DNA from 2 places in the Vibrio ishigakensis genome. Region 2 is predicted to be linked to the other one. Evidence: predicted binding sites of a transcription regulator. Region 2 holds the regulator's gene; the other holds the start of a gene.

The links. Region 2 encodes PurR, which represses purine synthesis genes. Its sites were predicted from a motif close to TNANGNAAACGTTTNCNTNA; they were not measured.
Positions count from the first base shown of each region.
Region 1: a site for PurR is predicted at 2,167-2,186, ahead of guaB (IMP dehydrogenase). Genes of this name have one in related genera too.

Region 1 covers NZ_AP024881.1:2,375,425-2,380,122, forward strand. The annotation lists gene guaA (glutamine-hydrolyzing GMP synthase) at 1-413, opposite strand, end outside; gene guaB (IMP dehydrogenase) at 600-2,063, opposite strand; gene xseA (exodeoxyribonuclease VII large subunit) at 2,275-3,612, shown strand; gene Pcarn_RS10865 (zinc ribbon domain-containing protein) at 3,609-3,830, opposite strand; gene der (ribosome biogenesis GTPase Der) at 4,221-4,698, opposite strand, start outside.
Region 2 covers NZ_AP024881.1:1,864,632-1,869,329, reverse strand. The annotation lists gene Pcarn_RS08425 (DUF3833 domain-containing protein) at 1-176, shown strand, start outside; gene Pcarn_RS08420 (alpha/beta fold hydrolase) at 284-1,090, shown strand; gene Pcarn_RS08415 (DUF7577 domain-containing protein) at 1,071-1,382, opposite strand; gene Pcarn_RS08410 (TVP38/TMEM64 family protein) at 1,383-2,063, opposite strand; gene purR (HTH-type transcriptional repressor PurR) at 2,215-3,228, opposite strand; gene torD (molecular chaperone TorD) at 3,353-4,000, opposite strand; gene elyC (envelope biogenesis factor ElyC) at 4,069-4,698, opposite strand, start outside.

The DNA.
Region 1 (4,698 bases), 510 kb from region 2:
TCTAGAAGGGCGTTACCATCTTCAGCGATAGCATCTTCGATGTTGTGGAAGATAGAAGAATCTTCAACCACTTTAACCTGTGCATAACCGAATTCACGCTCATCAGAACCAGCAACCTTGCCGCCCAATTGCTCAGCCATGGTCTGCATGCCGTAGCACACACCAAGAACTGGCACGCCTGAATCGAATACGTATTGAGGTGCACGTGGAGAGTTCGCTTCCGTTACGCTCTCTGGACCACCAGATAGGATGATGCCATCTGGATTAAATTCACGAATATCAGCTTCTTCTACATCCCAGCTCCAAAGCTCACAGTAAACACCGATTTCACGCACACGACGAGCTACAAGCTGAGTGTACTGAGAACCGAAATCTAGAATCAGAATACGCTGATCGTGGATATTTTTAGTCATTAGAAATCTCGACAATATTAGGTGGATGGAGGCAATCGCCTCCAAAGCTTTAAATAAGTTTCTTAATAAAGTTCTAGGTTACATTTAGCTAAGCTGAGTGGCTTTGTAGCAAGGAGAAGGCGCACAGTTTACAAGTGGTAAATGAGCACCTTCGACGCAGATACAGAGTCACTCAGCAACGATAAATTAACCTAGGCGGTAGTTTGGAGCTTCTTTGGTAATCTGTACGTCATGCACGTGAGACTCATTAAGACCCGCGCCAGAAATACGTACAAACTCAGCCTTGGTGCGCATATCTTCGATAGTTGCGCTACCAGTCAAACCCATGCTTGAGCGTAGGCCACCCATTTGCTGGTGAACGATCTCTTTTAGGCGACCTTTATAAGCGATACGACCTTCGATACCTTCTGGAACCAGCTTGTCAGCTGCGTTATCAGTTTGGAAGTAACGGTCAGAAGAGCCTTGAGACATAGCGCCAAGAGAACCCATGCCACGGTATGCTTTGTAAGAACGACCTTGATAAAGGATAACCTCACCCGGCGCTTCTTCAGTACCTGCGAACATAGAGCCAACCATCACACAAGATGCGCCAGCAACGATAGCTTTACAGATGTCACCAGAGAAACGGATACCGCCATCAGCGATTACTGGGATATCGAACTCAGCTGCAACCTCAGCTGCATCTGCGATAGCCGTTACCTGAGGAACACCAACGCCAGTTACGATGCGAGTGGTACAGATAGAACCAGGGCCGATACCAACCTTAACTGCGCTTACGCCGGCTTCGATAAGAGCACGTGCACCTGCGCCAGTTGCTACGTTACCACCGATAATTTCAAGATCTGGGTAAGCAGCACGAGTTTCGCGGATACGGTTTAGAACGCCTTCAGAGTGACCGTGTGAAGAGTCGATAAGAAGTACGTCAACGCCAGCTTCAACTAGAGCAGCAACGCGCTCTTCGTTACCAGCACCAGCACCAACAGCAGCGCCAACGCGTAGACGGCCGCGCTCATCTTTACATGCGTTTGGTTTACGTTCTGCTTTGTGGAAGTCTTTTGCAGTAATCATACCGCGTAGTTGGAAGTCGTCGTTTACAACAAGCACCTTCTCAACGCGCGCTTCGTGCATCTTCTCTTGAACTTCTTCAGGAGATGCGCCCTCTTTAACCGCAGCTAGGTTTTCCTTCGAGGTCATTACTTCTTGAACTGTCTTAGATAGGTCAGTTACGAAACGAATGTCACGACCAGTGATGATACCTACAAGCTCTTGGCCATCAGTAACAACTGGGAAGCCTGCAAAGCCGTGCTTTTCAGTTAGCTTAAGTACTTCTTCGATAGACATTTCAGGACGAACGGTCACTGGATCAGAAACGATGCCCGCTTCGAAGATCTTAACCTGACGTACCATCTCAGCTTGCGCTTCGATAGACATGTTCTTATGAATAAAACCGATGCCACCCTCTTGTGCCAGGGCAATCGCTAGACGAGCCTCGGTAACGGTATCCATAGATGCAGAGATCATAGGGATGTTCAAGTTGATGTTTTTCGTCAAACGAGTGCGAAGATCGGCAGTGTTTGGGAGAACGGTGGAGTGTGCTGGGACCAATAGTACATCATCAAAGGTCAGCGCTTCTTTGGCAATACGTAGCATTTGCAATATCTCACAACATAGGTGGTTAAAAATAAAGGTATCCAACGCCTAACAGGAAGTTAGTAGATTGAGTTGGATTGATATTGCGGAGGGATTATACGCAGAGCGCAAACGGTTGGCTACTCATTTTTATGATTTTTATTTGCACTCTAAACCTTGATGTGTATTATATTGGCGCTATCCTCCATACTCACGTCTAGCGAGTCCGAATTTGCCCTCCCAGCAAAACAGCAACATCTATACCGTCTCTCGTCTTAACTCTGAAGTCCGCCTGTTACTAGAAAACGAAATGGGTATAGTGTGGCTTATCGGTGAGATCTCTAACTTCTCGGCTCCCGTTTCAGGACACTGGTATCTGACCCTTAAAGATTCCCGCGCACAGGTAAAATGCGCCATGTTCCGTGGCAATAACCGTCGTGTGACATTTAGACCTGAGAATGGAAAACAAGTCTTAGTAAAAGCACGCCTCTCTTTATATGAACCTCGCGGAGATTATCAGCTCATTATCGAGTCGATGCAGCCAGAGGGGGATGGTCGCCTGCAACAAGAGTTTGAGAAGCTTAAGATGCAACTGGCCGCTGAAGGTCTGTTTGCTCAGTCAAACAAACTTCCAATTCCAGAACATCCAAAGCGTATCGGCGTGGTCACCTCTTCTACCGGTGCTGCCCTGCACGATATCTTGCGAGTGCTTAAACGCCGCGATCCAAGCTTGCCTGTAATCATCTACCCTACTCTGGTTCAGGGTGAGCCGGCGGCTTTTCATATTGCTCAGGCGATTGGTCTTGCTAATGAGAGAAACGAGTGCGATGTGCTGATTGTGGGCCGTGGTGGTGGCTCTCTGGAAGATCTGTGGTGTTTCAACCACGAGGTAGTGGCACGCACTATAGCTTCTAGCCAGATCCCTATTATCAGTGCTGTTGGTCATGAAGTGGATGTGACCATAGCAGACTTTGTGGCGGATATGCGCGCAGCCACCCCATCAGCCGCAGCAGAGTTGGTAAGCCGAGACCAAAGCCATAAGAGTGATCAATTAGGCAATAGACGACGCCAATTGCTTTCAGCCATGCAGCAGCAGTTATCTCTGTTTAAGCAGCAGTTGCTGACACAGCAACATAGACTAGAACGTCTACATCCAAAGCATCAACTGCAAGAGCAGAGCCAGCAGCTGGACGAAAAAGAGATGCGCCTCAAGCAGGTTATGCGTGACTTGTTGGCTAGACGTCGTCAGCAGATCCAAAACCTTGAGCATAGACTGCAGCTAAGGTCTCCTGATACCCAGGTTGCGGCATCGAAGCAGAAACTGTCTAGCCTAGAGCAACGCCTGCAAAGCGCCATTCAAAGTCGAATGACCCAAGAGAAATACGCCCTTGGTTTGTTGGCGGAAAAACTGGATGCGGTCAGCCCGCTTGCAACCATGATGCGTGGCTACTCCATCAGCTCGGTAGGTAAAAAGGTGGTCACACAGGCGAGTGAGGTGAAGGTAGAAGATACCCTGACCACTCGATTTGCCGACGGCCAGGTTACCTCAAAGGTTATCTCTGTAGATTAAGCCTTTTGAAACTCGAAGCGAGCTCGAGATTTAGACTTGAGCTCGTTACAACTATGGCAGAAATAACTCGCCGAACCGCAGGCTTGTAGTTTTTCCATCTCCGCATCGCAGTCTGGACAAAAGCCGATCTTTTTATAGTGCTGATCGCACTTGGCGCAATAATATTGACCATCCCATCCTAGGTCGCTATCACAGCTTGGGCATTTATTCTCGTTCAAGCTAAACTCCTCAAATCGTATCGAAAGCCTTGATATCTCTTGTCTTGATATGGGGTTTGTCACTAAAAATCTCAATATCTCTGATTTGAACTGTAAGAGCTCCATTAAGTGATCTTTCGCAGATCTTCTCCTTTGTGTTCCGTGATCAGCGATCTACCCTAAAAAGAACATTTATATAACCACATACCGAAAGCATAAGTTACATGTGCTGTCTTTGGATTTTATACAGACGAAAACTCTTAAAGTAAATACAATGGTGGAATTTACAGGATTTTATAAAACGATCTCTTTTTCACCTAAATCGAAATACAGGCTCATGTAAAACAACTCATGCTTCCATATTTGTATGTTTTCGGGCACAAAAAAACCGCGTTTCCGCGGTTTTCTTCATTATTTCTTGCTTCTACCTTTCAGCATCTGGTCAAGGCGCTTCTTACGACGCTCTTGTGAGATAGTCAGCTTGTTTGACTTACCCTCAAATGGGTTCTCACTGTTCTGGAACTGGATACGGATCGGCGTGCCCATAATCTCCAGTGAACGACGGTAGTAGTTCATCAGGTAGCGCTTGTAAGAATCTGGTAGGTCATTCACCTGGTTACCGTGGATAACCACTAGCGGTGGGTTATAGCCACCTGCGTGTGCGTACTTCAGTTTCACACGGCGACCACGTACTAGTGGCGGCTGGTGATCATCGGTAGCCATCTTCATGATACGGGTTAGTACTGATGTACCTACACGTGTGGTTGCTGACTTATACGCCTCTTGTACCGATTCGAACAAGTGACCAACACCCGTACCATGCAGTGCAGAGATAAAGTGGATGCGCGCAAAATCAACGAATCCAAGACGACGGTCTAGCTCTTTCTTA
Region 2 (4,698 bases):
GGAACGCCTTACATTGGACCTATGACTTTGAGTTGCCTCGAGGAGACTCGACCGTAACCGTATTTTTTGACGACTGGCTTTATCGTCAAGACGATAAACACGTCTTCAATCTCACCTCAATTCGTAAGTTCGGTCTCGAATTTGGTCGCCTTACCCTGTTTTTTCAGAAGCAATAACGTGGCAGAGATCACTGTTTGTTACAAAAGCAGAACCGGCTTTTTTTGCCAGATCTTAGTTTGTGATAGTATTCTAAGTTCAATTGTATGATTTATTTGTATTATTAATGAGTTCTGCTGTTTCTTCTTCACTGCTGTTTCACAAGACCTTTCCTCACCCTTCTTCAAAGGAGTGGGTAGTGTTCGTGCACGGCGCAGGCGGCAGTTCTTCCATTTGGTTTAAGCAGATCAAGGCGTACAAAGAGCACTTCAATGTTCTGCTTGTAGACCTTCGCGGTCACGGCAAATCAAATAACCTTCTCGCTGATATCATCAACAAACGCTACACCTTTGAAGCGGTAACCAAGGATATCGTCGCGGTTCTGGATCATCTAAAGATCTCATCAGCCCATTTCGTGGGTATGTCTCTTGGCACCATTATCGTGCGCAACATGGCGGAGATCGCCTCTCATCGTGTTCGCTCTATGGTTTTGGGCGGTGCGGTAACTCGCTTCGATGCTCGTTCTCAATTCCTAGTTAAACTCGGTGACCTGAGTAAGAACTTTATCCCATACATGTGGCTGTATAGCTTGTTTGCATGGATCATCATGCCGCAAAAGGGCCAGGTAGAGTCTCGCCATATGTTTATTCGCGAAGCGCGTAAGCTGTGTCAAAAAGAGTTTAAGCGTTGGTTTAGATTGGCGGCTGAGGTGAACCCTCTGATGCGCTACTTCAAGGAGCGAGAGTTGGATATTCCAACCCTCTATCTGATGGGCGACAAAGACTATATGTTTATTAAGCCGGTTAAAGAGATGGTTTCAGTGCACGAGCACAGTAAGCTGATCGAGATTGAGGATTGCGGCCACGTGTGTAACGTGGAAAAGCCTCAGCAGTTCAACCGCGAGTCCATCGCCTTTATTCAGTCGGTGAGCTAGCCCCGCAGTTCCAGCAAAGGGCAAACTGCCCTTCGTTAACCTCACCACATTCACTACAGGTCCAATCGGCCTGCTCGTCCGCTTCCATATATGCCTTGATAATGGCTTCCGCTTTCTCTTTGTAGGCAGGGTCTAGCAGCCACACATGGGGCTGGGTGGAATCATCCATCGGTAGTTCGCCCTGAAGGCCAAACAAGCCAACACTTCGAACCTCAACAGGTATCTTCTCCGCAAGTAAAAGCTCACTGATAAAGTGAGCTTCGGGTGGATTTTTTGCAATATATATCTTCATCTAAGCGACCGATTGATTGGGTCTTATCTTGTTCATTATCCATTTAGCGATAAGTGGGAACAGGCCCAAGAGTGCAAAGGATGCCAGTACGGTCGGGGATACTATGCCTGCTAGGCTGTCTATCTCAGCAAGTTGAGTACCAGCGTTTAGATAAACCATAGTCCCTGCCAACATACCTAGCTGACTAAATAGGTAGAATTTTGCCACTGAGATTGGGGTCAGACCCATCAAAAGGTTGATCAGGAAGAATGGAAATACTGGAATAAGGCGAAGCGAGAATAGATAAAATGCGCCGTCTTTTTCCACGCCCTTGTTGATGGTATCTAACTTATTACCAAACTTAGCTTGTACCCAGTCGCGAAGCAGGTAGCGAGAGCTTAGGAAAGCCAGAGTCGCACCTATAGTGCTGGCAAACGACACCAATACTAAGCTGGTCCAAAAACCGAATAGAGCGGCACCTAATAACGTCACCACGGCAGCTCCTGGGATAGAAAACGCTGTGATAAAGATGTAACCAATAAAGTAGAGAGCAGCAGACAGAACGAAGTTTTGTTCTATATGAGCGTTTAACGCAGCTTGTTGCGCTTTAGCGTTTTCGAGGGTGAGGTATTGCCCAAAGTTGACCGCAAGTAGAATGATAGCTGCAACCAAAATTACGCCAATTATCAATTTCTTATTCATCGTCCTGACCTAAGTAAGTTCACTTAGCTATAGGGACAGAGTAGGACATAGAAAAATTTCATACAAAATAAAAAACGGCACGTTTATTTACGTACCGTTTGGAATTGATTGGATAATTCGAGCTTGGATGAGGTATCATCCGCTTTCGAAGTTAAGCGTTTAGGTTCTTAACGCTATCGCGTGAGATAAGTTCTGGCTGCATCTCAAATACGCGGCGATCGTGCTCTTTGTCGTTGATACGCTCAAGCAGGATTTCAAATGCTGTCTTACCCACACGACGCTTAGGCTGGTGGATAGTGGTCAGTGGCGGCGCAAAATAAGCGGCTAGGTCGATGTTGTCATAACCGATAACTGAGATATCTTCAGGAACCTTAAGGTCGTGCTGTTGCAGGCGACTGATAAGGCCAAGTGCCATGATGTCGTTAAAGCAGAACACAGAAGTAGGGCGAGTCTCGATTGGCATAGCGGCAAGTCTGTCAGCGGCTTCTACTGCGGTATCACACTCGAAGTTACCCTCAAGGATATATTCAGGATTGAACTCGATGTTCGCTTCAGCAAGGGCACGCTTGTAGCCAGCAACACGCTCGATACAAGCCAGTTTCTCTGCTTGACCAGTTAGACATGCAATCTTGTCGTGACCATTCTCAATCAGGTGTTTCGCAGCAATATAGCCACCTTCTTCAGAGTTATCGATGATCTTATCGGCCATTGATGACTCTGGGCCCCAATCCATAACAACTTTCGGGATGTTAGGGTGTGAGTCCAGCATTTCACGCAGCTCTTCTGTTAGGTCAGAACACATAACCAGAAGTCCATCTACACGCTTTTCAGCCAGCATGCGGATATAGTCGCGCTGCTTCTCGTAGATACCACCAGTGTTACACAGGATCAATGTATAGCCCTGACGGTAGCAATAGCTCTCAACACCATCTACAACCTCAGCAAAGAAAGGGTTAGTAGACTGAGTTACCAGCATGCCGATAGTACGAGTGGAGTTACACTTCAGGCTACGGGCTACCGCACTTGGCGCGTAGTTTAGCTCTTTAACAGCTTTCATTACTCGCTCTTGGGTAGACTCTGCTACGAAGCGCGTCTTGTTAATTACGTGCGAAACTGTGGTCGTCGAAACGCCAGCCAGCTTTGCTACATCTTTGATGGTAGCCATGCTTTACCTTGTAAACCTGAAGAAGTGTAGGGACCTACTTAAGAGTAGTGCAATCGATTGCGGAGGGCAGTCTAGCTAGAAATGCGTCAAGTGACAACGCATTTCTATACAAAATGAGAATTCATCAATCGTTCGCAAGATAGTGACTATCCAGCTCACAAAACGCCACCAAAAGCTCGGCTACAGAGGCGTAAAAACCGAATTCGTCGAACTTGGTGCAGTTTTCTGAAAACTGAGGCACCCAGGTCAGCAAATGTTGTTCGATGAAGGCTTGTTGCTCGGCTAGGGCTACCTCCATATGGGCTTCTTGCTCAAGCTCGTTTGAGCGGATGATGAGATTTCCGAGAAAGTCGAGCTGGATAGCAAGGTGATCCGCCGGCTCGTTGAAGTTCTTATCAACCTGAATGCCTTTTTCCTGCATCAAGGCCGCCATCTCTTGCGCTGGTTTGCCGTTAAGCAGTTTGCTGTCATCGAGATAGATAGAGGCATAAGGAAGTGCCGCATGTTTATCGGAGGTTAGAAACAGCTCACAGAAGTCGGCAGATAACTCTAACTGCGCATCCTCTCTGTCTTGAAGCTTGTTTAGAGACTCGATGACGCCATCAGTGGCTTTCTTTAGCTCTTCGTTTTCAGATAGGCCTTGTAGGAAGCCGCGAACTTGTTGGCTTTGATACGCCTTGAGCTCTTCGTCAGTCAGCTCTTTTGAGAATAGGCTTGAGAACCACCAGTAGATTTCGGCGCGTTGCTCATTGAATTTCTTGATTTCTTGCATTGTAAGATCCAACAAAGGGCGCATCGGCGCCCTTGTAACAAAATTTAACTATATGAATTATGAATCAGTTATTTACTACTGACAAGGTTGCGTATCTTCTGCCACCAAGTACCGAGGGTCTCATGCCAGTAGCGTTCTGTTTGCTCTAGATACTGAGCTTGTGGGGTGTATTTTACCCAAGCCTGTTCAATGTTGGAGTGAGCAAGGTAGTTAGTCGGTGCAGGCACCGGCTCTAGACCCGCCTCATTAAACTCCCCCAGAGCCCGATTCATATGGCTAGCTGAAGTCACTAACACCAGCTTCTTATTGCCAACAAAGCCGGCAGCTTGATGCGCCTCTTCCCAGGTATCTTGCGCGGTTTCAAGCAAGATAATATCAGGCTTAGCAACCCCAAGCGCCAGAGCAACCTGCGCCATCATTCTCGCTTGGCTGATCTCTGTACCGCCTGAATAACCTGAGAGAATCAATTTACTGCCAGGATACATACGCAGAATACGAATACCCTCAGACAGACGCATTAGGGCAGTACGGCTTAACTCAGAAGTGGGTGGGATCTCCGCATCTACAACATGACCACTGCCAAGAACCATCACGTAGTCAATATTCTCAGTGGTCGGCAAGAAGGCAGTGTATTTGCGTTCTAGCGGTTTTAGTAGAGAGGTCGAGATAGGTTGGAACGAGATGGCAAAGATAGAAAA